Regions from separate parts of the Glutamicibacter sp. St.4D3 genome, predicted to be linked through region 2. Evidence: predicted binding sites of a transcription regulator. Region 2 holds the regulator's gene; the other holds the start of a gene.
What was found. Region 2 encodes LexA, which represses DNA repair genes until DNA is damaged. Its sites were predicted from a motif close to TCGAACANNTGTTCGA; they were not measured.
Positions count from the first base shown of each region.

Region 1: the regulator LexA is predicted to act here: its motif matches at 2,760-2,775, upstream of xsc (sulfoacetaldehyde acetyltransferase).

Region 1 covers NZ_AP039380.1:309,913-324,924, reverse strand. Annotated here, with positions in the region: gene AC6I21_RS01555 (hypothetical protein) at 1-24, shown strand, start outside; gene AC6I21_RS01550 (alpha/beta hydrolase family protein) at 77-739, shown strand; gene xsc (sulfoacetaldehyde acetyltransferase) at 886-2,745, opposite strand; gene AC6I21_RS01540 (IclR family transcriptional regulator) at 2,921-3,748, shown strand; gene AC6I21_RS01535 (AAA family ATPase) at 3,751-4,731, shown strand; gene AC6I21_RS01530 (cobaltochelatase CobT-related protein) at 4,744-6,468, shown strand; gene AC6I21_RS01525 (APC family permease) at 7,077-8,630, opposite strand; gene AC6I21_RS01520 (phosphotransacetylase) at 8,684-9,670, opposite strand; gene AC6I21_RS01515 (aspartate aminotransferase family protein) at 9,698-11,092, opposite strand; gene alr (alanine racemase) at 11,223-12,413, opposite strand; gene pdxR (MocR-like pyridoxine biosynthesis transcription factor PdxR) at 12,524-14,032, opposite strand; gene AC6I21_RS01500 (universal stress protein) at 14,044-14,943, opposite strand; gene AC6I21_RS01495 (helix-turn-helix domain-containing protein) at 14,983-15,012, opposite strand, start outside.
Region 2 covers NZ_AP039380.1:1,020,467-1,035,478, reverse strand. Annotated here, with positions in the region: gene AC6I21_RS04790 (cation diffusion facilitator family transporter) at 1-63, opposite strand, end outside; gene AC6I21_RS04785 (TrmH family RNA methyltransferase) at 155-1,036, opposite strand; gene rplT (50S ribosomal protein L20, sunset domain variant) at 1,180-1,878, opposite strand; gene rpmI (50S ribosomal protein L35) at 1,991-2,185, opposite strand; gene infC (translation initiation factor IF-3) at 2,365-3,045, opposite strand; gene AC6I21_RS04765 (DUF1844 domain-containing protein) at 3,337-3,702, shown strand; gene AC6I21_RS04760 (MFS transporter) at 3,811-5,154, opposite strand; gene AC6I21_RS04755 (SseB family protein) at 5,192-6,076, opposite strand; gene AC6I21_RS04750 (DUF4236 domain-containing protein) at 6,246-6,416, opposite strand; gene AC6I21_RS04745 (HNH endonuclease family protein) at 6,494-7,219, opposite strand; gene AC6I21_RS04740 (excalibur calcium-binding domain-containing protein) at 7,327-8,265, opposite strand; gene priA (bifunctional 1-(5-phosphoribosyl)-5-((5-phosphoribosylamino)methylideneamino)imidazole-4-carboxamide isomerase/phosphoribosylanthranilate isomerase PriA) at 8,741-9,481, opposite strand; gene AC6I21_RS04730 (CG2302 family histidine operon protein) at 9,515-9,664, opposite strand; gene hisH (imidazole glycerol phosphate synthase subunit HisH) at 9,667-10,302, opposite strand; gene hisB (imidazoleglycerol-phosphate dehydratase HisB) at 10,303-10,923, opposite strand; gene AC6I21_RS04715 (histidinol-phosphate transaminase) at 10,936-12,060, opposite strand; gene AC6I21_RS04710 (LysM peptidoglycan-binding domain-containing protein) at 12,134-12,490, opposite strand; gene lexA (transcriptional repressor LexA) at 12,751-13,470, shown strand; gene AC6I21_RS04700 (NUDIX domain-containing protein) at 13,597-14,070, opposite strand; gene AC6I21_RS04695 (glycoside hydrolase family 76 protein) at 14,067-15,012, opposite strand, start outside.

The sequences.
Region 1 (15,012 bases), 710 kb from region 2:
ACGCGCGAGCAATGGAGCCAGTAATGCTCTACTCCACGACCTTACGACGTCAATGCCTCCACATAGGGTTAACCACATGAGCGAAGAACTACGAATTCCATTCGACGGCGAGACCGTGAGCGCGCTCTGGGATCCAGCCGCGGATCCAAAGGCGCTTCTCATCGTCGCTCACGGCTCAGGCGCGGGCAAGGACCACCCGTTTATGTCCGGGTTTGCCACTGCGTTGCCCGGACTTGGGATCAGCACGCTGCGCTTTAATTTTCCATACATGGATGCGGGCAAGAAGTTTCCGGACCGCGCTCCCCGAGCAGTAGAAGTGTGGAAACAGGTAAGGGAATGGGCTGCTGAAAATCTTGCCGCAGGTCTTCCCGTATTCGCCGCTGGCAAATCCTTCGGTGGGCGCATGGCGTCGGCAGCGGTGGCCGAAGGGATGCAGACTCCAGGCCTCATCTTCCTTGGTTATCCGCTGCACGCACCAAAGAAGACCGAAAAACTGCGCGATGAGCATCTGTACGGTCTGGACACCCCAATGTTGTTCTTGCAGGGAACCAAGGACCCTTTTGCAACACCGCAGCTGCTCGAGGATGTGGTCGGAAAACTTGGCGCAAGGGCAACGCTGCATTGGATCGAAGGCGGGGATCATTCCTTCAAAACTGCATACTCCGGGCGCTCGGTCGAGCAAGATGGAGCCCTGCTCGCTCCGCTTGCCTCCAACTTCATCGACCAGTTTCTGCTGTAACTATTTTTTGGGCCCGAGGGTAAAGGCAATGGGTGTCCTGGCCCTCCCCTAGTGGGAGAGTGACAGGACACCCATTACCCGGTGTACAGAGCCCTCTAGTCGGGCCGTTTATTGCAGATTATTCGCTGCTTATATTCGGTCTCCTTTTATACGTAGTCCTTGTACTTCTCGAGGTGGCGCACTGGAGTCGACAGCGCATCACGGCGGAACGGGTCACCCAATTCTCGGGTGCACATCACTTCGATGACAGTGGTCTTGCCGTCGTTCATTTGTGCATCCACGGCAGCTTGGAGTGCGGGTCCGACATCCTCAAGTTTGTCGACTACGACTCCTTCAGCGCCCATGCTGCGAGCCATCTCTGCAAAGCTCTCGCCGTTGTCGAGTTCGCCAGCAACAAAGCGGCGCCCGTAGAACTCCACCTGGTTCTTCTTCTCTGCACCCCACTGCCGATTCCGGAATACAACCGCAGTGACAGGGATATCGTGGCGGACCGCCGTCAGAACTTCTCCCATGCTCATGGCCCACGCGCCGTCCCCTGCGTAAGCAATCGCCGGTCGTTCAGGCGCGGCTGCCTTAGCTCCAATGATCGTCGGCAGCGCGTAGCCGCAGTTGCCAAAGGACATCGGCGCAAAGAAGCTGCGTGGCTTCTCAAAACGAAGGTAGCTGTGGGCCACAGAGTTGATATTGCCGATGTCGGTTGAAACCATAACGTCTTCCGGCATGGCCTTCTCCAGCTCGCGCAGGACCTGACGAGGATGCAGCCAATTGCCGTCTTCGTCCTTGGCTTCTTCAATCACATCCAGCGAATAGTCATCCTTTTCGTGAGTCCAAGCCGAGAGCTCTTCTTCCCACGCTTCTTTCTCAGCCCGGATAGCTGAAGCACGTTCCGCCTTCGTGGCATCCGAATCAAGCGCACGGCTCTTCAGACGCGCGACCAGTTCCGTCGCGACAGCCTTGGCGTCCCCGCAGATACCGACGGAGATCTTCTTAACCAGGCCCAGCATCTTGTGATCAGCGTCGACTTGAATGATTTTTGCATCGTTTGGCCAGTAAGCCTGGCCGTACTGCGGCAAGGTGCCAAATGGTCCAAGTCGCGTGCCCAGTGCGAGGACGACGTCAGCTTGGGAAATCAGCTTCATCCCCGCCTTCGAGCCCTGGTATCCCAGAGGACCGGCCCAAAGAGGATGACTGGCAGGGAACGAGTCATTGTGCTGGTAGCTGTTCACGACCGGAGCGCCTAGCCGTTCGGCGAGGGCTTTACACTCTTCGACGCCGTCAGCCATAACGACGCCCCCACCGGAAATAATCACGGGGAACTTGGCCTGGGCCAGCAGTTCCACCGCCTCGTCGAGCGATTTCGTTCCACCCGCTCCACGGTCGACACGACGTGGCTCAGGGATCTCCGTCGTGGACTCGCCATAAAAGTAATCGCGAGGGATGTTGAGCTGTGTCGGGCCGATTTCGCTCATGGCCCGATCGAAGCAACGTGCCGTGTATTCTGCCATGCGGTTGGGATGGGTGACATGTCCCTGGTACTTGGTGAACTCCTGGAACATAGGCAACTGGTTGGCTTCCTGAAAACCACCCAGTCCCATGGTGTTGGTGCCCGCTTCTGGAGTCACAATAACAACCGGGCTATGGGCCCAGAATGCAGCGGCGATACCGGTGACACAGTTTGAGATGCCAGGGCCGTTCTGCCCGATGACTACACCGTGCCGCCCGGACGCACGGGCGTAGCCGTCAGCCATGTGTGCAGCGCCTTGCTCGTGAACCACCGGTACCAGGCGAATCCCTGCGGGCGCAAAGATATCCATGGCGTCCATGAAGGCTGAGCCCATGATTCCAAAGATATCGGTGACATCATTGGCTACCAAAGTTTCGACGAACGCCTCAGACGGCGTCATCTTTTGCACTCCCTTGACCGCTTCGCGCTTGGCGACCGGCGCTGCCTGCGCGCTCGCGTCGTCCGTCTCAACCCGCTGGGATTCAATGATCTGTTCGGACATGTTGCCCCCTTCAGTGGAACATACTTTCTGCATCTCAGAAAATGGTGCGTTTTCCCATAGAAAATGGGATTGACACCAAAGCTATGCGAGCTGAGTCACATTCGTCAAGACCTGTTCAGCTTTTTGTTTCGAATGTTAGTATTTAATGAAACTTCGAATCGGGAGGAGTCCTACCATGGACAATCTCACCGAGCCTTCGCTCGGGGCGCAGGGGTCAGTTCAGGGCGAGACGCCGGCACTACGCTTGTTCGCCTTACTGGAACTCATCACGAGCCGAGATCAGCTATTTACGCTGCAATCACTTGTCGATCAGACCGGTCTGCCTAAGCCGACATTGCACCGGATGTTGCAGCAGCTGGAAAGCGCGGATCTGCTAACTCGGCACAGCGATGGACGCCATTACGCCACGGGAGCAAGAATGCGGCGTCTTGCCGAGGACGTTTTACTTAACGACACACGCAAAGGTGCGCGTAACGCGATCTTGCAGGACCTAGTGTCCCGCATCGGCGAAAGCTGCAATATCACCGCCCTCTCTGGCAACGAGGTGATCTATCTAGATCGCGTCGAAACTTCTGAACCAATTCGCGTACACCTCGGCCCGGGCTCTCGCGTTCCGGCGCACTGTTCAGCGAGTGGAAAGCTCATCATCGCTCAATTTGGCCCTGCGCAGCGCCGTCGTCTACTCGGCACGGGTCGCCTACCTCGGTACACGGAGCAAACGCTGACCGATTTTGAGGCACTGGAATCCGAGCTGGCACTCGTTCGCCAGCAGGGCTATGCACTCGACCGTCAAGAATTCTTGAACGGCCTAGTGTGTCTCGCGGTCTTAGTTCCGAACGCGGCAGGACGCTCGAATATGTGCGTTGCTATTCAAGCACCGGTAATGCGCAAATCTGCATCGGATCTGGAACAGCTACTGCCGTTGGTACAGCAAGCAGCCGCAGATATTGCGCGAATTGAGGATTTGGAAGAAGACGACAGCCCACTAGCTGCAGGATGGTAAAGATGACGACCTTCGCCCCGGCACCGACTGACGAATTCGAAAGCGTGAGCGCGCGCAGACTCTTCGATATTGATACTGACCTAACGGTGACTCGATTTCTTGGTGACTCGCCTCATGTACCAACAATCGACACGAACTATCGGTTCAATAAGCCCACCACGTTGGCCATACTCGCGGGTTTCATGCACGATTCGCGAGTCTTGGTGCAGGGGATGCATGGCACGGGCAAGTCGAGCCATATTGAGCAGGTCGCGGCGCGTCTTCGTTGGCCGGTGATGCGAGTCAACCTTGACGGGCAGTTAGGGCGTATGGATTTGGTCGGCAAGGATAGCGTCGTGATACGTGATGGGCAGCCGACTACATCGTTCCAAGAAGGTGTCATTCCTTGGGCGATGAGCCAACCAATGGCCCTCATTCTTGATGAGTACGATGCAGGTCGTCCAGATGTCATGTTTGTAATCCAACGCCTGCTAGAGCAGAACGGGGCACTCGTGCTGCCCGACCAGAATCGCGTCATTCAGCCCCATCCGCATTTTCGGTTGTTCGCAACGTCTAATACTGTCGGATTGGGAAACTTGAACGGTCTCTATCATGGTGTGCAGCGCTTAAATCACGCGCAGATTGACCGCTGGAACGTTGTCGCCAGCCTCAACTTCCTGCCGGCTGAGGACGAGATCTCTATCGTAGCGGGGCGTGTTCCGGAACTGGCTCGCACTCCGGAAGGCATGGAGCTAATTCGTGCCATGGTGTCCGTTGCTGCATTGACGCGTGACGGGTTTGCGGCCGGCGATGTTTCTACACTCATGTCGCCACGCACCGTGATCACCTGGGCCCAAAACATCGAAATATTCCGCGATCCTGCTTTGGCATTTCGCCTCACCTTCCTCAATAAGTGCGATGAATCAGAACACTCTCTCATCGCGGAATACTTCCAACGTTGTTTTGACACAGAACTGCCAGAGTCTATGGCCATTGATTTTTAGAAGGCTTCAGCGATGACTGAACAGCCTACGGAGCCGCCCCGCATATCACAACACGCTCAGGAGATCAGACGCCTCCAGAGCGCTTGCCTCCGGGCACTGAGTGCTGATGCCGGATTAGAGTTACGTGGCAACACTGCCTGGAGCTCCGGCAGGATGCTTCCCATCAACGCAGCCCATCTCTACCCTCAAATTGGCTATTCCGATTTGCACGCCTATCGAGGCGCTAGCGACGGAATGGCCCTTCGGGTGCGTCATTCAGATATGAGACAGCATCAAGAGCTACTTCCGAAATCTTCGGGCGGCCGTTTCATCTTCGAGCTTCTCGAGCAATTCCGGTGCGAGTCGCTAAACAGGTTGCCTGGCGTTCGCTCAAATCTCGACAATGGATTTCACAGTTGGACCACACAGTTTCAGGCGTCAGCTTTGGCAGAGACGGAGCTAGGGCAGATGCTATTCGCACTGGCCCAAGTCTGCCGGTCCAAAATCAATGGCACCGGGCTAGCTCCAGAGATGGAAGATTCCATCGAAGCTGCGCGCATAGCTTTCCCATCCGGCATCGGGGCGTTAGCGGCCCGTCTCCGTCCGGCACGTTTTGACCAGCTCCGATTCGCGCAGATCTCACTGCGTATTGCCAGACTGGTAGACGACAGTATCGCCGCGCACCACTCCAATCGCGGCAGTCGGCCGGCACCACGACGTCGAGCGGATGATTCACGATTCACTCTACATCTGGATGTCGCTGGTGAAGCTGCTGCCGTCGCACGTGCAGCATTGGACCCTGGATCCAAGAGCGGGCGCGAGGATTCCCGCTACCGTGCCTTTACCCGACAGTATGATCAGGTTGTTCCGGCAACCCAGCATATTCGTGCTGGGCTACTCGAACGCTACCGTGCGGAGATCGCGCATTTAGCGTCTCAATCTGGAATAAACCACAGATTCCTCGCACGGGCCCTGCGAGCGATCTTCTGCTATCCCACACCGGATGGCTGGTATGGGGGTGCCGAACGCGGCTTGATTGACGGCGGCAGGTTGGCTACGTTGATTGCCTCTCCCACTGACCATAGAGTATTTCGAGAAACACACGAAGCATCGCATCCATTCGCAGCGATCAGCTTTCTCATCGATTGCTCGGGATCGATGCGGCACCATGCGAAATCGATTGCTTCGTTTCTGAACCTGACGATAAGAGCGCTGGATCAGTGTGAGGTTCCCGTAGAGGTCCTCGGCTACACAACGCGAGCTTGGAATGGCGGCCGCCCGCTAAGCGAATGGCGTCGTGCCGGCTCACCCCAACAGCCGGGACGGCTGAACGAGATAAACCATCTTATCTTTAAAGACTTCACTTCAAGCTGGCGGACGAGCCGGAACAGCATCGGCGCATTGTTGCACCAGCCTCTCTACAAGGAGGGCGTAGACGGTGAAGCTGTGAGATGGGCCCTACACCGTCTATCCGAAAATGCCGCAGAACGTCGAGTTCTTATCGTCATTTCAGATGGAAGTCCATCGGATACCGCCACGACACAAACGAACGGTGCATCCTACCTCCACCAGGATCTGGTTGAGGTGATCAGGCACGCAAATACTAGCCGAACAAGTGTCGCAGGAATAGGTTTGGGATTAGACATGAGCCCGTATTTCGGTGATCAGGCAGTAGTAATTGAAGACTGTGAGCTTTCCAGCGACCGCGGGATCCGTGCCTTCTTGTCGCTCTTGGCAAGGCTTCCCACCCTCCGCTAAATTCAACTTCCTGCTGTCATTCGTACCCGTTGGAGACCCAGTAGACACTGTTGCGCTCTCGTCATCTATAGGAGAATGGGTCTTCCAAAAAACGTAAGTTATCGCAATTCAGGCTGTCCGCTAGATGCTGCCTTTCAGGCGGGCGAAATTGCGTTGTCTGAAACGCCAGCCGCTCCCGGCCCATTGAGCCCGCCCGAGAAGAATGCTTACCCTCGGCACGCTGTTTCCCAGGTTAATTTATGCGGTCAAAGGAACGGCGTCCAGATTCAAAAACGGAGGCTGGCCAAATAGTTCTTCGGCAACTTGGTGAGGGCCGAACCCAATGGCACATTCGTAGGCTCGCGTGACCACGCCAGAGAAAAGGCTTCCGTTGCCTGAATCTCACTCACGACAAGCCCGCAGACTGGAAGCACGTCAAACCATTTCCATGAGAGGGATCTCTGCGCAGGACAATGCGGAGGTGGGAAAGATAACTGGCTAACCGACAGAGCACACCAGGCTTACCTCATCCGGTGATGGGCGTCCCGACACCTTAGTCCCTTGAATACAAGACAAGGCCCGCGAAGACGAGGTTGCTTCCCGGGCCTTGTCAGCCTTTATTCGATTGCCTACCTTTTCACTTTGACCGCTAGCTCCGTGCCTGCTGGCCGCGGTGCTCCGAGCACTAGCATGTCGACTTGCTCATCGCTCAGTGTCTTATTGTGCTTACGACGCATGAGGAAGAACAGAACTCCGAGCAGCGTCCACACAGCCAGCGCGATCATCGATTCCTTTCCGAGCACTCCAGGCGACCCAGGAATCAATAGCAACGCCATAAACGTCAGCGAGGTGATCGCCCCAAGCAGGCTGAGAACCTTCTTTGAAGTCGAGTTGACGTCTCCTAGAGAGCTGATTCCCTGTTTGGAATTTGTCGTGCGGAAAAGCTTGAAAGCGCACAAACACGTGTACAGGTAAGCGACCGTTACACCGACAGCCGACATGTCTACTACCCAGGTAAGCGCAGCGCGGCCAAACCACGGGCTGATCAAGCAAACTGCTGCCACAAAGAGAACTCCGTAGTGGGGGGTCTTGTACTTGGGGTGAAGCCGGGCAAACACTGCCGGAATCATCTGCGCGCGCCCCATGCCCAGCAGGATGCGACTGGCCGATACGTAGAAACCGTTCAGCCCCGTGCTGACGCCCATGGTGATGCCGATGGTCAGCAACAGCATTCCTACACCGCCCATGACCGCGGTCAAAGCATCGGCGCTACCCCAGGCCGAAGTCCCATTTGCCAAGGCCTCCCAAGGTGCACTGAAAGCAACTGCCGCAATCATTGCACAGTACAGCAATGCAGCAGCCAACAGAGCCAGCACGATCAGTCGCATGGCTTTGGCCGGAGGAAAATCGAACTCTTCGGCCGCCTGAGGCACATTATCAAATCCGATAAATGCCCAAGGCGCGATGGCGACGATCGCGGCAATAGCGGCAACTGGATTCACTTCAGCGGGAAACGCGGGGGTAGCGTTGCTCAGTACTGCCTGTGGACTGGCCAGGACGCCGACCAGGATGCACGCCACCGCTATCAGCATGATGACGCAGGCGATGAATTGAATTCTGCCCGACAGCGCTGTGCCTCGAATGTTGAGCAGGGCGAAGACGATCAGCACAGTCAACGAGATGGCTACCTCGACGATGTACACATCCCATCCGGCCACGGTGTAGAGGTATCCCTGCTGCACTACGTCCGGCATGAGCTTGCGGAAAAGCAAGGCCATGGCTGAAGCGTTCAGGGCCACAATACAGGTATACCCCAGGGTCAGGTACCAGCCGCAGAAGAACGCGTGTGTACGTCCGAAACCGACAAGCGCGAATGCTAGCTCACCACCGGAAACCGGGAAGGACTTGATCAGGAAGCCATAGCTGACGGCGATAAGAATCATCAGCGCTCCACCGATCATGAAGCCGCTCAAAGCTCCGACGGGTCCGCCGATCACGAGCCAGTCAGTGGGCAAAATAAACGCGCCCCATCCGACGGCAGATCCCAGAGCAATTGCCCAGACCCACCGGGCCTTAAGTGTTTTGGCTAGGCGTTCGGGCTGTTCTCCCCCTGACGCGGATTCCATAGCGATTCCGGAAGGTCTCGCCGGTTGGCTGGTGTTGCTTGTAGTAGTCGCCTTCATTTTTACCTCGATCTCAAGTGGTGCTGCACTTCTTTGGACTGACTCTTACTCCTTCACGCCTCGGCGGGCGGTGAAGGCAGAGACTGCACCAAGCTGATAAGGGAGACATTTACGATGTCTGAGACGCTCGCCCCACGGGACAAGTCATTGACCGGCGCGGCCAGGCCCTGAAGGATCGGCCCATAGGCCTGCGCTTCGGCTAACCGCTGAGTGATTTTATATCCGATGTTCCCGGCCGCCAGGTTCGGGAATATAAACACGTTGGCTCTTCCGGCTACTTCAGATTGCGGTGCTTTAGCGGCTGCGACAGCGGAATCCGCTGCCGCATCAAACTGAAGTTCACCATCTACGCATAGGCTGGGGCGCCATTGGCGTACCAATTTCGTGGCTTCACGTACCGTCCTAATACTCGGATGCTCGGCGCTTCCGGCTGTGGAGAAAGAAAGCATTGCAACCCGAGGTGTTGTGCCTGTTATTGCTTGAAACGTACCGGCAGTATCGATGGCGATCCGAGCCAGTTGTTCGACCTCGGGGTCGGGTACCACCGCGCAATCGCCGTAGGCAAGATACTGTCCAGACGTCAAGCGCATCAGAAAGCAGGACGATACGGTCGCCCCTTTTTCTGCCGGTCCGACGACACGAAATGCGGAACGCATGATGTCTGCCGTGGGCAGGGTTGCCCCCGCCACAACAGCTTCTCCTTCTCCACATGCGACTTTCGCCATGGCCAGCGCCACCGGGTCTTGCAAGGCCTGGTCCACCGCTTCTGCACCGCGTGGTTCCAGCGAGGAACGCAGGTGCTCCTCAACCGATGAGGTGCGCAGTTCGCGTATCGAACAGTTCCCGACCGCTGCGGCGGGCGCCTGAAGCAAGACTGGTTGGGCACCCAGTCCGCTCAAGATATCCGCAGCGCGCTGTATCCGTTCATCTTGTCCTTCCGGCAAGATGATGCGATGCATGTTCCGGTAGGCAAGAGCTTGTTCGAAACGCTGTAGAAGCATCTGGTCAATGCCGGCGAGATCCACAATGGTGCTGGCCATGGAATGGTCCTTCCTGCGGTCCCGCGCTTAGACGCCTGCCAGCGATTGCACGCTAGTGCGCAAGTACTGATCGGCTGCGCTCATCACATGATCCACCTTGCCCAGCAAGTCATCCAGAACGTCCTGGTCGGCGACCAGCGGCGGGGAGAGCACCAGCATGGTGGCGCCCCGGTTGTCCGGGCGAGTAATGAGATTGACTTCCCGCATCGCCTTCGGCATCACCTGGGTCAGCAAGTGCTTGGATTCTTCCTCAGTCAGTTCTCGTCCAGTGTTCCGGTCACCCATCAGTTCGATTGCATAGAAGAATCCCGCACCTCGGTATTCTCGGATGCTCGAATGGACATCGACCAGCTGGTTCAGTCCATTCTGGAAGTAAGGCTCGAGGCTACGAACGTTGCCTGTAATGTTCTCTTCCTTCAGAGCATCCAGGTTGGCCACGGCCACGGCAGTCGACACGGGGTGGCCGCCCCAGGTGGCGCCATGTGTGAAGATCCCCGCCTGCGGACTGGCGAGCATGCCATCGGCCAGCGGCTTGCGAATGATCACTCCCCCGAGTGGCGCATAGCCACTTGTGGACCCCTTTGCAAAGGTAATCATGTCAGGGACCACATCAAACTTGATGCTGCCGAACCACTCGCCCAGTCGACCGAAGCCCGTAATGACTTCGTCCGCGACCAGCAGGATTCCATGCTCATCACAGATCTTTCGCAGTTCCTGCCAGTAGCCGGCCGGGGGCACCAAGGCGCCGCGCGAGTTCTGAACTGGTTCGGCGAACAAGGCCGCGATCGTGTGACCGCCCTGCTCCTCAATGACCTGCCGAATCGCTTGAACCGAGGGCAGGTCTGCGGCGCTTCCGCCTTCTGGAATCGTTTCTCCCAGAGTATTTGGAACATGGAACACACCGGGCATCAAGTTGCCGAAAGGTTCCTTGTAGGCCGGGATTCCCGTTACTGCCAGCGCACCGAGGGTGGTGCCGTGGTAGGCCATGTTGCGAGCAATGATCTTGGTTCGCTCGGGCTGCCCCTGGCTGCGGTGGTACTGGCGCGCGAACTTGATCGCCGATTCCACGGCCTCAGAGCCGGAGTTGACGAAGAACGTTACATCCAGGTCACCCGGAGCCAAGTTGGCAATACGAGTCGCTGCCTCCACCGCTGCAGGGTGAGCTGAACCCCAGTTCGTCCAGTAGGCCAGTTCGGACATCTGCTCATAGGCGGCCTTCGGAATATCCTGTCGACCATGACCGATGTTCGCGCAGAAAAGCCCTGCCAAGCCATCGAGGTAGCGTTCCCCGGACTCGTCGAATAAGTAGCTTCCTTCGCCCTTGACGATAATCGGCAGATTCTTGTCATTCCACACCTGGCCGGCAGTGAAGTGCGGGTAGAGGTGCTGCTGGGCACGATTGCGGATGTCTGAAGCGGTCATTGCTTTCCTCCTTGATGAAGATCTGATCCTGCCAGCGTTAGATTCACTAACAACTACCAAGATTTGATGTGGTGAATATCACTCTGCCTTGTCGCTGGGTCCTTTCCCAGAGCCACAATGGAGCCAGTTTTTAGGTACCAGATGTTGAATCTCGATAGTTTCGTGGGACTCTTGCGCCAATGCCCGTGAGGATCTCATAGGGTATGGTTCCTGCGGCTTCCGCCCAATGCTCAACTGTTGGTTCGCCATCTTGTGCAGAACCGAAGAGAACGGCTTCGTCTCCCGCCTGGATCGCGTAGTCGCCCACGTCGACCACGAACTGGTCCATGCAAATGCGCCCTATAACGCGGAAGTGCTCGTCCCCGATGCGCACAGGTCCCCTTGAACTGGCACTCCGAACCACACCATCTGCGTACCCAAGAGGCACGACAGCCAGCCGCGTGGCTCGAGCGGTTTTCTCGGTCGCCCCGTAGCTGACAGGTGCTCCAGCAGGCGCTGGCTTCACGTTCACGATCTTCGCGCTCAATCTCATGGCGGGCTGTAGTTGCATCCGTGAAGTTCGGGCTTCACGGGGCAATGGGTTGATGCCATAGACGGCTAGGCCGGTGCGCACCATGTCGAAATGGGCATCGGGGCGGGAGAGGGTTGCGGCAGAATTTGCAATATGGCAAAGCTCTGGTCTGAGCCCCAGATCTCGTGCGACGGCTATTGCTCGACGAAAGTTGGAAAGCTGAGCGTCGATGGAAGGATGCCCGGGTTCATCGGCACAAGCCAGATGGGACCATACCCCGACGATGCGGACAACACCGTTAGCTTCTGCACGGCGGGCGGCTGCGCATAATTGAGGCCATGTCGCTGCGTCGGCGCCACCCCGCCACATGCCGGTGTCGATTTTCAGGTGAATACGGGCAGTGGCTCCGGCTTCTCGGGAGGCTTTGATGATTTCTGCTAGCTGTTCGATGTTGTAAGCCGCTACATCGATCTGCTTGGAGAGTGCGGTGACAAAATCTGCGCCTGGTGCCGCCAGCCATGCGAAAACCGGCGCCTCGATACCCGCGTCTCGCAGGGCGAACGCCTCCTCCAGAACGGCAGTCCCCAGGAAATCCGCGCCACCCCGCAACGCAGCCTCGGCCGAGGGAATCAACCCATGACCATAGGCATCGGCTTTTAGCACGGCCATCACCTTGGATTGCGCGGCAAACTGGCTCAGAAGAGAAACGTTTTTGCTGATGGCAGCCAAATCGATATCGGCATTTCGCTGTCCACGCCCATATTGGGCCTCGGGTTTAGCCGCAAACGCGGCTTCTTGTTGGGCGGTCATAGCGTGCTCCTTTACACACTCGGGTACCTTCCCAACTACTGTCGCCGAAGCAGACTCGCGGCCCTAGACCCAGATCGCACTGGTTTTCCAAGAACCAGCGGTAAGAAGGTCTATAGGCCGAGGCCGTGAACGATTTTCGCCAGTCGTCTTATCCCCGGTTCTATGGCCGCTGCGTCGATTGCGGCAAACCCGAGTCTGAAAAAATTCCGGTGAGTAGACGGATCGTCAAAGAACACGTCACCGCGTTCGATGACGACTCCTTCCCTCAGGCACGCCGCTTGAAGTTCGATGCAATCCAATTCCTGCGGCCCCCTAATCCACACGCTGACTCCTCCGGGTGGAGCCGACACGTCCCAGGGGAGGTACTTTTCAAGTGCTTCGACAAGCAAGCGCCATTTCCGCTGGAGTTGCGTGCGCCGCCGCGAAATTGTTCGATGGTACTGCCCAGAGTCAATCAGCATCGCCATGGCGCGCTGGGGATGCCCGGCGATATGGCGGATGCGGTATCGCCGTTGGCTTCTCAACTCAGCAATGATCACGGGGTCACCAACTATGTACCCCATGCGAAGCCCCGGAGCGAGAAACTTGGTGAAGGATCCCAGATAAACGACGTGCGCCGAATTAGGTAGAGCTTTCAACGCCGGAGTGGGTTTTCCCCGATACCGAAACTCGCTGTCGTAGTCGTCCTCGATTACCAAGGTTCCGCTTGCAAGTGTCGCATCCAAAATAGTTCTGCGGCGACTAACGCTGAGTGTCACATTCGTTGGACTGTGGTGGCTTGGGGTCAAGTAGAGTGCGTCCAAACCAGCAAATGACTCTGGCGGGATCAGCCCATGTTCATCTACGGCCAGAGGGCGCAGTTCAGCTCCAGTACGCGCGAAAGTATGACGAGCGTCCACGTAGCCAGGATCCTCCACGGCAACTGTTGAGCGGCTATCCATGATCGTCTGGGCCAGAAGATCTAGTCCTTGTTGCGAACCCGCGGTTATAAGTACGTTCTTGGGCTCGGCAACAATCCCGCGGGACGGTAGCACTCTGCGGCACAGAACATCAATCAGGTAAGGGTCATCCTCATCGACAGAGTCGCGTAAGGAGTAATGCAAGTGTGGTGGATCCAGCGCTTCCCGCAATGCCCGAGCCCACGCCAAACGCGGGAAATCGCGTTCGTCAACCTGCCCGGCGACAAACGGATAGCGGTGTTCTCGCCAATTGCTTACCTTGGTGATTTCGGGCCTGTCTGCGCCTACGCGCGGACGAATATGCTGACTCCAGTCGATGGCCGTGGGGCCAACAACCGCGTTGTGGGGCAAAGGCGCAGAGGCGTCTAAGATCTGAGCATTGATGAAATAGCCGCGTCGAGCGTGGGATTCTATGATTCCAGAGGCCAGCAACTCCTGGAAGGCCGCATTTACTGTGTTTCGTGACAACCCGAGCTCGCGTGAAAGCTCCCTGGAAGAAGGCAGAGGAGCGTCTGGAGCAAAGCCGCCCACGCGGATCTGATGCTCTAGAGCTCGACGCAACTGCCGGTAAAGCGGCTCTCCGACCTCGGAACTGATCGAGATTGGGGCAAGAATCTGCTCATACACTTCAGGAGCAGGTTTCTGAGAGTTATTCGTCATGTCAGCGTCACTCAGAGCTGGATTGAGTGCGTGGAATTTCTGCTCAGGTGGTACCGGGGAACTACCACCATGGGCACAGGAAGAGCCCGGAGCATTTTGTTGGCGGTTGTTCCCATGAAAATCGTGCTCCGCTCGGCCAGACGGCTGGAACCGATGAGAACAATTTCGGATTCGTCCCATTCCAACTGCTCAATAGCCGCCTCAATCGTCTTTCCCTGAGCCACTTCGGCAGTTACGAGAGTTCGATGGGCTACGGCCGCCACGGCCTGATTGAGCATTCGTGTGGCATGCGCCTGCGCTCGTTGTTGCAAATTGCCAACTTTACGCGCGGCGCTGAGATCCAAGGCAACCAACGACACGAGACGCAACGGAACATGGCGTAATGCTGCGGCTTCAACGGCTACGTCTAAGACGGCATCAGATCCGGAACGCAGTCCCACACCGCAGGTAAAACGTGTGAGGTGACGCGGCGGAAGATACCCTGTTGGTGCCAAAGCCACCGGAACCGGTGATGAATGCAGAAGGGCATTGGCAACACTTCCGACAGTAAAACGCCGCAGTGGGCCATGACTCGCTGCGCCAATAACGACCAGGTCAGCGTTAAAACTGGAAACACTCTCCAACAGCCCTTGAGCCATCGAGTCTGCGAAACGGACCCGGGCCTGAGCGTTTATCGACGAAGGTACCAGGTCCAAGGACCTCTTCATCCATGTTTGCGCAGTTTCAAGCTGGTACTGCTGAAACACCTTCTCGCTCTGGGTAGACGCATCTTCCGGGGAGACACCGTGAATGATGTGCACAAGTTCCAGCTCCACCTGATCAAGCTCAGCCAGGGAACGGGCCAAGGTCAAAGCCAGCGAAATCGCGGCTCGTCCCCGTTCATCATCGGTACAACCGATTACATACTTCAAGCTTCACTTCCTTCTAACGAGATATCTGACGGTGCTAGGTCACTTGATTTGCGCATGATGATGGAGGAA
Region 2 (15,012 bases):
GGCGATCGCCAGGTTGGCGCTGAGCGCCGCGATGATCGACTTCGTGCTTTCTTCACTCGCCATTGGCGTCCCTTTCGGCCGTGTACACCTTGTGCGGGCACCGGTGCGGTGAGCAAAAGCTGGTGCCCTGCCTCGGACTATGTCAGCAACCGGGTCAGGGGCGCAACGCCCTTGCCGAAGCGTACAGGCAGACGGTGGCGGCGGTGCCCACGTTCAGGGATTCGGCCACCCCGTACAGCGGCACGGCGATCCTGTGGTGGGCGGCCTGCTTTTCGGTCTCGTCCAGCCCCTGGCCTTCGTTGCCGAACAGCCAGGCGGTGGGCACGTCCAGGGCCGGCTGCCCGGCCGCCGGTTCCCCGCCCTGCCCGGCGCGGCGCAGCACCGCCTGGTCCTGCAGGGTGTCCAGGTCGTGTTCGGCGTAGCCGTCGGCGGCCAGCAGCTGGATGCCGTGCAGGGTGGCGGTGGAGGTCAGTTCCGCGAAGTCCACGTTGCCGATCACCGGCAGGTGGAAGAGCGAGCCGACGGTGGAGCGCACCGTCTTGGGGTTGTAGATGTCCACGCTGCCCTTGGTGAACAGCACCGCGTCCGCCCCGGCCGCGTCGGCCGCGCGCAGGATGGTGCCGGCGTTGCCCGGGTCCTGCACCCGGCAGAGCACCGCGATCAGCCGCGGTGCGGAGTCAAACAGTTCCCGCAGGTCCGGTTCGTTGCGCCGGGCGACGGCGATGATGCCCTGCGGGGTGATGGTGTCGGCCATGGCCGCGAGCACCTGTTCGGTGACGGTGCGGGCCGGGATCTGGGCGTCCTGCAGCAGTTCGCTGAATTCGGAGGAGGAGCCCAGGAAGTGTTCGGTGGCGTACACCGAGACCAGCACCTGACCGGTGGCGGCGTGCGCCTTCAGCGCCTCGCGCACGGCCTGCGGGCCTTCGACCAGGTAGTGTCCGCTGGCTTTGCGTCCGGCGCGGGTGGCCAGCCGGGCGACGGCTTTGACCTTGTCGGCCCGCAGGTTGGACATCACCGGTTCTTCATAGCTGGTCATGATTCGAGAATACCGGCAAATACGGTGCCGGGCAGAACACCAGCGGGTGCAGACCATGGTTATGGTCTGCACCCGCTGGTGTGTTTCCTCACCCGCATCCGGCGCCTGGCACCGGTGCCGGGTGGTGAAGGATGAGTAAGGCTTTACTTCATCTGCTGACGAGCTTCGCCACCGGCGGGCTCGTAGCCTGCGGCCTTGGCGGACTCGATCGAGTTGAACCAGTACTCGGCAGTGGTCTGCTCGTACCAGGTCGAACCCGGCACGTGGTACTTGTTCGAGCCGGAGTTGCCCTTGATGACGAAGCCTTCCGGAGCGTCCTGACCCTCGATGGCCTTGATGCCACCGGCGGCTTCGGCCTTGGAGGCCGAGGTGTGGGCGGAAGCAGCGGCAGGAGCCTTCTCAGCCTTCGGGGCGGCAGCCTTGGCGGCGGCGGCCTGCGGGGCCTTGGCGGCTACTGCCTCAGGCGCTTTTGGGGCGTTGACGTCAGCCGGCAGGGCACCCTTTGCTACCTGGACCAGCGCGGCGAAGGCGTTGGCGTCGGAGACGGCCAGCTCGGCCAGCATGCGGCGGTCAACCTCGACCTCGGCGGCCTTCAGGCCCTGGATCAGGCGGTTGTAGGTCATGCCGTTGGCGCGGGCAGCGGCGTTGATGCGCTGGATCCACAAGCGGCGGAAGTCGCCCTTGCGCTTGCGGCGGTCGTTGTAGCTGTATACGAACGAGTGGAGCAGCTGCTCCTTGGCCTTGCGGTAAAGGCGCGAACGCTGACCGCGGTAACCCTTGGCGCGTTCCATTACGACGCGACGCTTCTTATGGGCGTTGACTGCCCGCTTCACACGTGCCACGTGTGTACTCCTTCAAATCTTGTTCCCGCTGGCGAAGGTCCTTCTCCGGCGGTGAAAACTAGTGGTTGGTTGGGGTAAGGCTTCCCCGAGTAATGCTTGCGAAGGGGAAGGCCTAGAGGCCCAGCATCCGCTTGATGGTCTTCACATCGGCCTTGGCAACGAGCTGGTCAGAGGCCAGGCGACGGGTGATGCGGGAAGACTTGTGCTCCAGGTAGTGGCGGCGGTTGGCCTGCTGACGCGCCAGCTTTCCGCTGCCGGTCACCTTGAAGCGCTTCTTGGCGCCACTATGAGTCTTGAACTTCGGCATAGCTGCCGTTCTCCTTACGTGCTCCGATCGGATCCGTGCCGGACCCGTCGGGGATCATCCGAAGCGGGCCCCTCAAAGCGAGACGACCGCTGTTGTTCTTTTCTAGTGCGGCCCTTCCGCGGAGGAAGGACCGTTCGCCCTGAAGGCGGCGGGTTCCGGGGGAACCCGGAGGGCTCGGCTTACGCCTCGCCCTCGGCCTGGGCCCGTGCCTGCTCCAGCTTGGCGCGAGCCTCGTCGTCCATGGAGGAGGCCACGTTCTGCCCCGAGGTTTCCTGCGGAGCGTCGGTGGCGACGCGGCGCTTGGAACCACGACCGCCGGACTTCTGCTGCTGTTCGCGACGGGCCTCGGCCTTGTTCTTCAGCGGACCGACCACCATGACCATGTTGCGGCCATCGATGCGCGGGTTGGACTCAACGGCTCCAACTTCCGCAACGTCCTCTGCAAACTTCTCCAGCAGGCGGATGCCCATCTCCGGGCGCTGCTGCTCACGTCCACGGAACTGGATCATGGCCTTGACCTTGTCACCGGCGCCCAGGAAGCGCAGGGCGTGGCCGACCTTGGTTTCGTAGTCGTGCTTGTCGATCTTCAGGCGGAAGCGGACTTCCTTCAGGACCGTGTTGGTCTGGTTCTTGCGGGCCTCGCGTGCCTTGACGGCGGCTTCGTACTTGTACTTGCCGAAGTCCATCAACTTGCACACTGGAGGCTTGGCGTTGGGGGCCACCTCGACCAGGTCGAGATCGGATTCGTGAGCCAGGCGCAGGGCGTCCTCGATGCGGACAATTCCCACCTGTTCACCATTTGGGCCAACGAGGCGTACCTCAGGTACGCGAATGCGCTCGTTAATGCGTGGATCGCTGATGTGTAACTCCTGTTAGTCGTAAGTAGTGCTGCCCAGCAACGAAAAAGGCCTCCGCTGCTGATGCAGGCGAAGGCCACAAAGTCGACTACAGCACCAAGGGTTCTGCTGAACCCTGCTGCCTTGGAATCCCCGTGAGGGATTCCCGCCGAAGTACCCGGACGCCTGCACGGCGACAGCGGGTGGGAGATGGCCTCCACTTGCATGTCTCGATCATGATCCCTTGGTCACATAACCTGTTTCAGGCCAGAACCAAGTAACCCAATCGAGTCGGTCTGTGACAAGCTTAGCAGTATGAGTACCGAAGATTCCAATTCAATGCAGCAGGCCGTCGATCAGCAGGTCCGCGATATCGCCGAGGTTCCTGCCGTTGAAATCATCACCACCGCCGCGGTGCACCTGATGAGCGCCGCCGCCGTGAAGTGCGGCCTGGCCGAAGGCAAGGACGCCGCCGAGCTGAAGGACCTGGACGAGGCCCGCAAGCTGATCACCGCACTGGCAGGCCTAGTCACCGCCGGGGCGCCGGAGATCGGCTCGCAGCACGCCGCTCCCCTGCGCGATGGTCTGCGCAGCCTGCAGCTGGCCTTCCGGGAAGCTTCGATCATCCCGGATGCGCCGGGCAAGGGCCCGGGCGAGAAGTTCACCGGCCCGGTCAGCTAGTCCCTGAGCGGGGCACCGGCAGCCGAGGCTGCGATTAAAATTACATGATGCAACCGGGGGCGCGGCAGGATTTTCCTGCCGCGCCCCCGGTTTCTCTTCGGCCGTGCACTACCGCACCTGGACCAGCTTGCGCCGGGCCTTGCGGCGGATGCGGCGGCGGATCTGCTGGGCGATCAGTGCGGCGAGCACCACCACCATGGCGATCACCCCGACGGCGGCGAACGCGGCGGCCGGACCGGCCAGGTCCACCACGGCGCCGGTGACGGGGGATCCCAGCGCGGTACCGGCGGTCATCGCCGAACCGTACCAGCCCATCGCTTCCCCACGACGGTGCTCGGCCACCAGATCGGTGAGCCATTCCGAGGCCGCGGACAAGGTCGGGGCAACCAGCAGGCCGGGCAGCGCGGAGAGCAGCGCAAGGGACCAGGTGTCGGTGGCAAAGTACATCGGGATGGTGAGCACCGCCATGCCCAGCAGCAGCACGAGCGGGGAGATCCGGCGTTCGATCATGCCGTAGACCAGCCCGCCGATCAGGGAGGCGCCGCACCAGAAGAGGAACACGATGCCCAGGTCCCCCGGGTTGCCCTGCTGCTCCAGCTCGGCCACGATGCTCACCTCGGTGCCGGTCAGCAGTGCGCCGGCACCGCCCGAGGCGATGAACACGGCCAGCACCGAGGCGCTCATCCAGGTGAAGCTGGTCTTGACCTTGCGCCCGCGCTCGCGCAGCCGGGCCCGGGCGGACTTGCGTCCGGCGGCGATCAGCTCGCCTTCCACCTCGTGCACACCGGCGGGGGCGGCGGCCACGAAGCTGGCTTCGGCCCCCAGCCGCTCCTCGTGCACGTTGGCCTTCTTGGCCTTCGCCTTGGGATCCTCGCTGCGGGTGGGAGGGTTCAGCAGGAACAGCCCCACCCCGCCCAGCGAACCGAGGATGCCCACCGCGGTCAGCCCGAGCGTGGTGTCCAGCTGCGTGGCGATGATGCCGGCGGAGGCCGGGCCGACGATGAACACCAGCTCGGTGGCCATCGCATCCAGGGCGAAGGAGGAGCGTCGTTGCTCGCCGGTGGTCATTACGCCCAGCGCGGTGCGCACCACGGAGAAGACCGGCAGGGCGAACAGCCCGCCCAGGAACGCCAGCGGATAGATCCACACCAGCGGCACATGCGGCACCGTGCTCCACACCGCCACTTCGATGATGATCGAGGGAATCAGCGCCCGGCGCAGGCCCCACTGGTCTACCTGGTGCCCGCGCCACGGGGCACCCACGGCGATGCCCACGGTCATCAGGGCCACCACGATTCCGGCCGAGGCCCAGTCCTGGCCCAGGTTCAGAACCAGGTGCAGCAACAGCAGCATGCTCAGCGCCGAGTGTGGAAGTCGTGCGATCATTCCGATCACCAGCAGGCCGCCGATCGCCGGTTGGCGAAGGATCTGCCAGTAACGTTTCATGCTCAAGCTGTTGCCCTCCTAAAGGTTCATATTTGCTCGGTTCTTAACTTGGTGCGCTCAGCAGGCTGATTTCCAGGGAGTCCACCGCTTCGGCGAACTGCGGGTTGTTCGCCAGCGTCCCGTGGACCCGATTGGTGACCTCGCGGGCACGCTGTTCACTTGTGCCCGGGGCAAAGACAAACTGCAGCAGCAGCTCCGGCCCGGAGCCGCCGCCGGCCACCGGCTTGCCGCCCTTGTCCCGCGATCCGACGCCGTGTCCGGGCCCGACGCGCACCTGCCGCAGTTCGTCATGGCCCTCGGTCGCCTGGCCGATGAGTGCGCCCAGCTGTTCGTCAAGGTAGCTGGGGGTCCACTGCACCTGCTTGGCCAGGGTCCACACCCCGGGGCGGCGCAGCACAAAGGTGTAGTCGCTGCCCGGATCCAGCACTAGCAGGTCCGCTTCCTCGCTGACCGCGGACAGAGCCGCGCGCGGGGCGTAGACCGCTACCGGGCGGGCTTCGGGATGCCAGGCCTGCAGGCGTTCCACGGTGGTGAACACCGGAAGGGCCATCCGGCCATCTGGCGCCTTGATCTTCACCAGCGCCATGTCCGCTTCCTTGTCGGAGGCGAACCCATGCTCGGTCATCGCCTCTTCCCCCAGCTGGGCCACGATGGCGACAAACACCCGGGCGTCGGCCAGTGCCCGGTGCACCGCGGCCTCATCGCCGGTGCCGGCGCGCAGCTGGTCCAGGGCCTCGACGACCTGTGCGTTGGCTAGGCCGTCGTCCTTGTCGAAGTTGTGCAGCGGGTTGCCGTCCCCGCTCAGGTCGCGTCCTTCCCAGCTTTGGCCGGCCGAATCGGACTTGCTGCCGGCCTGCGCCAGGGCCGCGGCGATGTGGCCGGGCAGGTGGCGTTTGGGCTCGGGCAGGGAGGAGGAAGTGGAGCTCATGTACCCATGCTATAAGCTCGCGCAAGTGCGCCGGACCGCTTGTGACCTCGGTTAAACGTGATGTGGGCCGGGCGCGGTGTCTTCCACCGGGCCCAGCCCACTCAACACACGTACTTTAGCTGCTGCTCTCATCTCCTATTCCGGGTTGCTGCTCTAAAGCAACCCGCGCTTAGAACAACTTCTTACGGAACGAAAGGCCCTTCCCCAACCGAATGTTTACTGTTCCCCGAGAAGAGATCGAGACCGGGCCAGCCTTCTTAGAAACTGATGCCCCGGATTTCGAGATGTTTAAGGTCGTCGACTTGCCTAGTTTCTTGCGCTTGCGAAAGGTAAACCCCACCGTGGCACTCCTTTAGTTAATACAGCTAGTCAGAACGAATACAGCAGGCATGTACACCTGCTGATGTGCCGGGACCTTCAGTTACAGTGACTCTGCAGGACACGGGCACTAGCGTTGTGCTCGGCTTTTGTCATCCAGAGGTCGTATTTATATTTGACCTCGACCTGCCGCGTCACGTACTCGCACCAGAAGCCCCTATTCGGTGGCAACCACGAGGCGGCATCCCTGTCACCCTTAGACGCGTTGGTCGGCCCGTCGACCGCAAGCAGGTTTAGCGGATCATTGGCGAATTCATAACGAGACTGCGACGACAGCTTCTGCGCCCCCTTTTGCCAAGCATCCGAAAGCGCGACCACATGGTCGATCTGCACTGCGTTACTCGTTCCCTGTCCCCGTTGGAACTCGATTAGCGCACCGGTATACGGATCTTCAAGCGTCGCAGTCAAAACCACGCAGTTAGCTGTGCCCGTTTTGTAGGTGTGCACCGTAAGATCGCGGGCGAGCATGTCATTCCTCGCATCGCAACCGTTATGATCCGGATCGCCCCAACCGTTTCCGAACAAACTCCGGTCATATCCGGTTTTGGGTGCCCGCCCCTTGATTGCGATCTGTCCCAGCATCGCGGTTGCATCCGAAGTTTTGGAAGTCGTCTGCTGGGATTGATTGCTCGGGGCAGTTTCTTCGCTCTGCTCAACAACCTCATCTTCGGTCAAAGATTGAGCTGTTGGAGCCGGTTCCTCTGTGACGATCGTAATCGGCAACGCTTCCTTGCGGATGGTAATCTCCGCCGGAGGCTCGGACAATTTCGAAGGATTCTCGGCTGACGACACTTTTCCCGCCGGAATGCTCGATGGGGCGGCACAGCCCCCGAGCAGTCCGATGCAGAGGCCGAGCCCGAGTAGTCTTATCTCTACTCGCACCCGACTCCGTCACCGTCACGATCCAGATGTTTGCCATAGCCCGGTTCGCCCCTATAAACGGGCGCTGCGCCAGCATTACGTGCTTCAGTGCAGTTTTTGAAGTAACGGCTAGTATTAGGAGCTGGTTTCGGTGCCGCAGGTTTCGGTGTACTTGCGGGCTTTCGCACCTTTTTCTTCTCGGCTTCTTGCTTCGCCTTCTTCTGGGCTGCAGCTTTTTCAGCAGCGGCCTTTTCCTGGGCCGCCTTCGCGGCGGCAGCTTTTTCTTTCTTGGCCTTTTCTAGTGCAGCTTTTTCCTGTTCAGCCTTCTCTTCGGCGGCTTTCTTCGCCTCGGCCGCCTTCTTGGCCTCAGCCTCTGCTGCCTTCTTGACCTTAGCCTCGTCTGCCGCCTTCTTTTCAGCAAGAAGCAACTTCTCGTGCTCATTAGCGGTTACCCAGACAAGCGCTCCGTTCGCGTCCTTGTCACAGTACAGTTGCTCGTGGCCTTGTTCCATCACTAAGTCGTCGCCGTCGCAAAGGTCCCCTACATAGTCATCCAGCACTGGGGCCGGTGTCGGAGTGGAGGACTCGGTTGCAACTGCAGGTTCCGGGCTTGCAGAATCATTCTGCTGAACGGCGGGCGCTGCATTGGGTTCGGGTGCTGGCACCGGATTCTGAATACCGATAATGCCCGCGGCGACGATAACCAACCCCGCGAGAATACCGGTGCCCTTGGCAGCCATTTTGCGATTCGACCGAGCAACCCAGGGAATGCGGCCGACAAAGATCGCAATCGCGCCGAGCACCACTCCTAACAAGGCAAGGAGCAGGACCACTTCCGGCAGGAATATCAGAAGTAGCAGCAACCCTAAAAGGACCAGCGCTAGCAAAAGTTTTCGATTAGTTTTCGTCATTTTTGGGCTCGGTGGAGTCCCCGGAAAATTGGTGCTCATGATGTCCCCCCCAGACAGTGAAAGATACAACAATAGTCTTGGATGAGTTCGCGTTTAAAGCAAATTTGTTTAGCTAAAAAATTGTGACATTTTGATAACAAAAGAAGCCGGGGGTCTTCAGCAGTTCAAGGTTCCACCTCAGCCGTCGGCTCACCTAATGCCACGTCATCGTGAGAAGTAAACCAGTACGACGGGCGGCGTTGTTAGTGAGTGAGCAAAGGCTCCAGACAGCCGTGAGAAAGGCCCGGAGATTATGTTTGGATTGACGCGTTAGACCCGCGGGGGGGCTCCCGGACACGGTCCGTCAAATTGAATCTCTGATCCCGCACGCGAACCTGTCAGCGCAGCAGTGATCACCCCGACCACGGCTGGATGGAGTCGCTCGACAGTCGTCTTTCAACGGCGTATGGGTCCCGCGAACACTTTCCGTGTTCACGAGACCCATAATTCAACTAATCAGTTGCACCCGACTTAGCTAAGCCCGTCCGGCCGCGACTTCCAGGGCGTCCTGCAGGGTGAAGCGACCGGCGTACAGCGCCTTGCCCATGATGGCGCCTTCGACGCCCTCGGGAACCAGTTCGCGCAGCGCGCGCAGGTCATCCAGGGAGGAGATGCCGCCGGAGGCCACGATCGGCTTGTCGGTCTTGGCGCACATTTCCAGCAGCAGTTTCACGTTCGGGCCGCGCAGGGTGCCGTCCTTGGTGACGTCGGTGACCACGTAGCGCGGGCAGCCGGCGTCCTCCAGCCGGGCGAGCACCTCCCACAGGTCCCCGCCTTCCTTGGTCCAGCCGCGACCGGCCAGGGTGGTGCCGCGCACGTCCAGGCCGACGGCGATCTTGTCGCCAAAGCGCTCAATGGCCTTGGCGGTCCATTCGGGGTTCTCCAGGGCGGCGGTGCCCAGGTTCACTCGGGTGGCGCCGAATTCCAGGGCCCGCTCCAGTGAGGCGTCATCGCGGATGCCGCCGGAGAGCTCCACCTTGATCTGCAGTTCCTGGGCGATGCGCTGGACAATGTCGGTGTTGTGTCCGCGGTCAAAGGCGGCGTCCAGGTCCACCAGATGCAGCCATTCGGCGCCGTCGTTCTGCCAGGCCAATGCGGCTTCCAGCGGATCGCCGTAGCCGGTCTCGGAGCCGGCTTCGCCCTGGACCAGGCGTACGGCCTGCCCGTTGGCGATGTCGACGGCGGGAAGCAGTTCCAGGTGTGTTTGCTCGCTCATTGTTTCCTTTGTGTTCTGCGGTGGCGTAGGGCGCTACAGGGTCAGGACCCACCCGGCAATGACTGCCATGGCGGCCAGCGCCCAGCAGGCGATGATCCAGGAGATGTGGGCTTTCTGGCTTTTCAGGGAGATCGCTCCCCCGGCCAGGAAGGCTCCGACTCCCAACAAGACAACGGTCCACATGTTTAGAGGGTCTCCAACCAGTTGCGCAGCAGGCGGTTGCCCGCCGTGCCGGATTTCTCGGGGTGGAACTGGACCGCGGAGAGCGGTCCGTTTTCCACGGCGGCGACGAACGGGGTGCCGTGGGTGCTCCAGGTGACCTTGGGGGCGCTCATCGCCGGCTGGGTGATGTCAAACTCCCAGTGGCGCACGCCGTAGGAGTGCACGAAGTAGAACCGCTCCTGTTCGATCCCCTCGAACAATCGGCTGCCCTCGGAAACCTGGACGGTGTTCCAGCCCATGTGTGGGATCACTTCGGCTTCCAGGCGCTCCACGACGCCGGGCCATTCGCCCAGTCCCTGGCTGCGCACCCCGTGTTCCACGCCCTCATCGAAGAAGACCTGGTGGCCAACGCAGATGCCCAGCACCGGTCGGCCGCCGGCAACCCGGCGTCCGATCCAGCGCGGCGCGTCAATGGCCTTGAGCTGTTGCATCACCGAGGCGTAGGCCCCCACCCCGGGGACCACCAGGCCATCGGCTTCCAGGATCGCGGTGGAGTTGGCGGTCAACTCCACGTTGGCTCCGGCCGCCTCCAGGGCGCGTACCGCAGAGCGGACATTGCCGGACCCGTAGTCCAGGACGACTACGTTTTTACTTCCCACCTACAGCGCACCCTTCGTGGACGGGATTTGGTCCCCCATGCGGGGGTCGGTTTCCACCGCTTCGCGCAGCGCCCGTGCCAGGGCCTTGAACTGCGCTTCAACGATGTGGTGTGGGTCGCGCCCGGAGAGTACCTCGATGTGGGCGCAGATCTGGGCGTGGAAGGTCAGCGACTCGAAGACGTGGCGCGTCATCGACCCGGTGAAGTGCCCTCCGATCAGGTGGTATTCCTGGCCGGCCGGCTCCCCGCCGTGCACCAGGTAGGGCCGCCCGGAGATGTCCACGACGGCGCGGGCCAGGGCCTCGTCCAACGGCGCGTAGGCGGTGCCGAACCGGCGGATGCCGGCCTTGTTGCCCAGGGCGGTGCGCAGCACCTCGCCAATGGTGATGGCGGTGTCCTCCACGGTGTGGTGCACGTCGATGTGGGTGTCGCCGGTGGCGCGCACGGTCAGGTCGATCAGCGAGTGCTTGGACAGTGCGGTGAGCATGTGGTCGAAGAACGGCACGGAGGTGCTGATCTCGGACTTGCCGGTGCCGTCCAGGTCAAGTTCGACGAACACGGACGATTCGCTGGTCACGCGTTCCATGCGGGCTTTGCGGCCGCCCAGGGATTCGGCAGACATCTTCTTCCTTCGCTAGCTTCTGGCAGTTTGCTGGTGCGCCGGTTCGAGCAGCTCGCTGAGCCGGTCGAGGAAGGCGGTGGTTTCCGCCTCGGTGCCGGCGGTGACGCGCAGGGTGCCAGGGATCCCGTTGTTACGCACAATGATCCCTGCCTCGAGCAGGCCCTGCCAAATCGCTTCCGGATCCTGCAGCCCGCCGAAGAACACGAAGTTCGAATCGCTGACCGAGGGCTGCAGGCCCAGTTCGGTCAACCGGGTGACGATCCGGTCACGCTGGGTCTTGATCTGTTCGACCTCGGCCAGCAGCGCGTCCACGTTTTTCAGTGCCGCGATCGCGGTGGCCTGGGTGACCGCCGAGAGGTGGTAGGGCAGACGCACCAACCGGATGGCGTCACTGACTTCAGGGGCCGCGGCCAGATAGCCAAGGCGTGCCCCGGCCAGCGCAAACGCCTTGGACATGGTCCGGGTGACGATCAGGCGCTGGCGGCCGGGCAGCAGGCCCAGCGCGGACTTGGTTCCGGCCAACGCGAACTCGGCGTAGGCCTCATCGACGATCACGATCGCGTTGTTCTCGCTGGCCGCCTCGTAGACGGCTTGGATGACATCCAGCCCCAGGGCGGTACCCGTGGGGTTGTTGGGTGAGCAGAGGATCACGATGTTCGGGCGGTGTTCGCGCACCTGGCTGGCCGCCGATTCGGCGCTGAGCGTGAAGTCCGCGGCACGGGTTCCGGCGATGAAGGCGGTGTCGGTGCCGCTGGCCAGCAGCGGGTACATGGAGTACGTGGGTACGAAGCTCATGACGCTGCGTCCCGGTCCACCGAAGGCCTGGAGGATTTGCTGCAGGATTTCGTTCGAGCCGTTCGCCGCCCAGATGTTCTCGGCACGCAGTTCATGCCCCAGGTAGTCGGCGAGCAGTTCACGCAGTTCGGTGAATTCGCGGTCCGGGTAGCGGTTGAGGGTGGTGGCGGCCTTGGCCACTTCTTGTGCAATTGCCTCGACCACGGCCGGCGGCAGTGGATGGGTGTTTTCGTTGACGTTCAACTGGATGGGCACGTCGATTTGCGGCGCGCCGTAGGGAGAGAGCCCGCGGAGATTCTCACGCAAGGGCAGTTGACTTAACAGTTCACTGCGGTCTTTCACACGGTAATTCTAAGCTGGGGCGGCCGCTGGCAGTGAATCAGTGACGCTCCAGGCGGTAACAATGAACCGCGGGCTACTGCTGGTCCAGGACCGGAATCTGCAGGGTTTGTCCGGCCTGCAGCACGCCGCCATGCAGCGAGTTCATTTCGCCGATGTAGCGAATGGCATCTTCCTGGTTGTAGCCTTGCGCGTATTCGCTGGCCAAGTCCCACAGGGTGTCCCCGGGAATGACGGTCACCTCCACCGTTTCAACGCCTGCTGGCTCCTGGTCGGAGGCCATTACGGAGTTGGAGAACGTGGTCAGCAGGAAAGTTGCCGCCAGGGCCAGCAGGAAGACCGGAACCCCGATCAACACAACCCAGCCGCGTCGGGTCAGGCGGATTCGCATGCGTGTGGTGCTTTGATCTTTATCCAGTGCCGTAGTGGCCATGGCCGATCTCCTCTCAGGACGAGCGTGATGCGAGTTTCTAATGTTCGAACATCTCATTCGAAGATATGTTCGGATCTAGTACATCTTTTCTAACAGAGCTCGGCGACACTTGTCTAGATAGTTCGAACAAATCTTTGAAAGAGGCTTCGAAATCCACTAGGATTTCGAAGTAAATCGAGCATGAGGACATCACAACAGTCAGCACCGACAGTTTGACCGCTCGGCCATGACTCGCAATCGTTAGGGAAGGCAGAAATTACATGTCAGCATCACAACGCACTCCGCGTGCCAATGCTCGGTCGCTGACCATCCGCCAGAAGAAGATCCTGGAAACCATCCAGCGGGCCATCGGGAACAACGGCTACCCGCCCTCGATGCGTGAGATTGGCGACTCGGTCGGGTTGGCCAGCCTCTCCTCGGTAACCCACCAGTTGGGTCAGCTGGAGAAGCTCGGCTATATCCGGCGGGACCCGCGCCGCCCCCGCGCCATGGAAATTCTGCTTCCGCTGCAGCTGAACGACGAGTCTGAATCCGCTTCCAAGGAACCGGCCGCCCAGCCGGAGCCGGCCGATGAGACCAAGGTCATTGAGCTGAGCACCTCGGCGGACACCACGATGGTGCCACTGGTTGGACGTATTGCCGCCGGTGGTCCGATCCTAGCTGAGCAGAGCGTCGAGGATGTCTTCTCCCTGCCGCGTCAGCTCGTGGGCCACGGTGAGCTGTTCATGTTGCGGGTTTCGGGCGACTCCATGGTGGATGCCGCCATTTGCGACGGCGACTGGGTGGTGGTGCGCCGTCAGCAGACCGCCGACAACGGCGACATTGTTGCCGCCCTGCTGGATGAGGAAGCCACCGTCAAGACCTTCCGCCAGCGTGATGGCCACACCTGGCTGCTTCCGCAGAACTCGCGCTACGAACCGATCCTGGGCGACAGCGCCACCATCATGGGCCGCGTTGTTTCGGTGATGCGTTCGCTCTAGCCTTCCTGCCACCTTCGGCACAGTCCCGGTGTTTCGCGTTACCAAACGCGGCACACCGGGATTTTGTTTTGGCTCTGCTCGACGCTCCCACCCAAGCCGGGAATCAATTCATCCGGAAAACGTCCGCTAGGGGACGAGGCAGGTGAAGGCCGGCAGTGGCAGGCGCAGTTGTTCAAGGACCACCTTTTCGTGGGGCACCACGGGGATTGGCAGGTCATCGAGCCCGAACCAGCGAAGATCCACGGCCTTGTCCGGCTCCTGGATCTCGGGTGTGCCCTGCCAGGTGCGGCATTCGAAAAAGAAGTCGACGCGGCCGGGCTGATCCTTGACCGCAGCCGGGCGCTGCAGCACCGTCAGGGGGTGAAGATGTTCTTGGCAGACCAGTACACCCAGCTCCTCGCCAGCTTCTCGAATGGCTGCCGCTACTGCGTTTTCCCCATTCTCCAGATGCCCGGCGGCGGCAGCGCCCCAGTACCCGTCCAGGAAACCAGTGCCTCGCCGCTGTTGCAGCAGCACGGCGTCGGCTTGGCGAAAGATCACGTAACTCACTGCGATGAGTCCGCTGCGTGCCGGAGGCAAGTCCTGCGGTGGAAGGCTCATGAGGTCCTTCGTTTCAGGTCGGTGCTCTGCGTGACGACCGCTGCGGCCGAGAGGATGCTCCAGCGCTGCACGGCTTCCGAGAGCTGAGCCGTCTGCTTGTCCAGGACGGTGGCGGCGGTATCGGAAACGAGCCGCGCGGCGGTTTGCCGCGCCTGCTGCGGCAGTCGGTGATCCGTAGCGGCCAGCGCCAGGTAGCGGCAGAGGATTCCGGTGAATAGGCTCCCATCCCCGCCCTGTTCCAGGCGCAGCCCCTGCTGTGGAACGGTGAGCCCACGGTCCACCGCGTCGATGAGGTCGGCGGCCTGGCGCAGGTACCGTTCGTCCCCGAGCTCCAGCCAGGCCCCAAGGATTGGGCCCTGGTTGTAGGTGTAGATCTGTCCTTCGAGCCGATGCCCGGCGTTAACCAGATAGATCCCATCCAGGTAGAGGCCCAGGGTGGGGTCGAAGAGCTTCTCTCGCATCCAGTCGACCAGCGCGCCAGCGGTTTTCCGGTCCCCGATGCGGGCGAAGTGTAGGGCCGCGGGGCCGTTGACCGGCACGTTCTTGAACGCGCGTTTGCGTGACCAGTACAGGCCGCCGCCAAGCACCGAATCCTGACCGCTGCGCAGTTGGCGGGTCAGCGAGTCCACCGCCGACTGGGCAAGTTTTGCCGGTTGCTGGTGCAGTTCCAGGCACAGCGCGTTCAGCCGGTGGCTGGAGAGCGCCAGCCAGGCCATGTCATCAAAGAAATAGTTCGGGAACACCCCGAAGTTGCGGATCTTGATCCCGCGCAGCAGCCGCAGCCCGCGGCGCACCTCGGCCTTGGCTGCCTCGGGTGCGCCGGCCCGCGCATAGTGACACCCCATGTCCACGATCGCGTCCAGGTAGTGGGCCTGCCACCAGTAGTGCCATTCAGACCATGGGGCGTCCCCTCGGATCCGGCGCCCACGGGCTGCCGGCGCC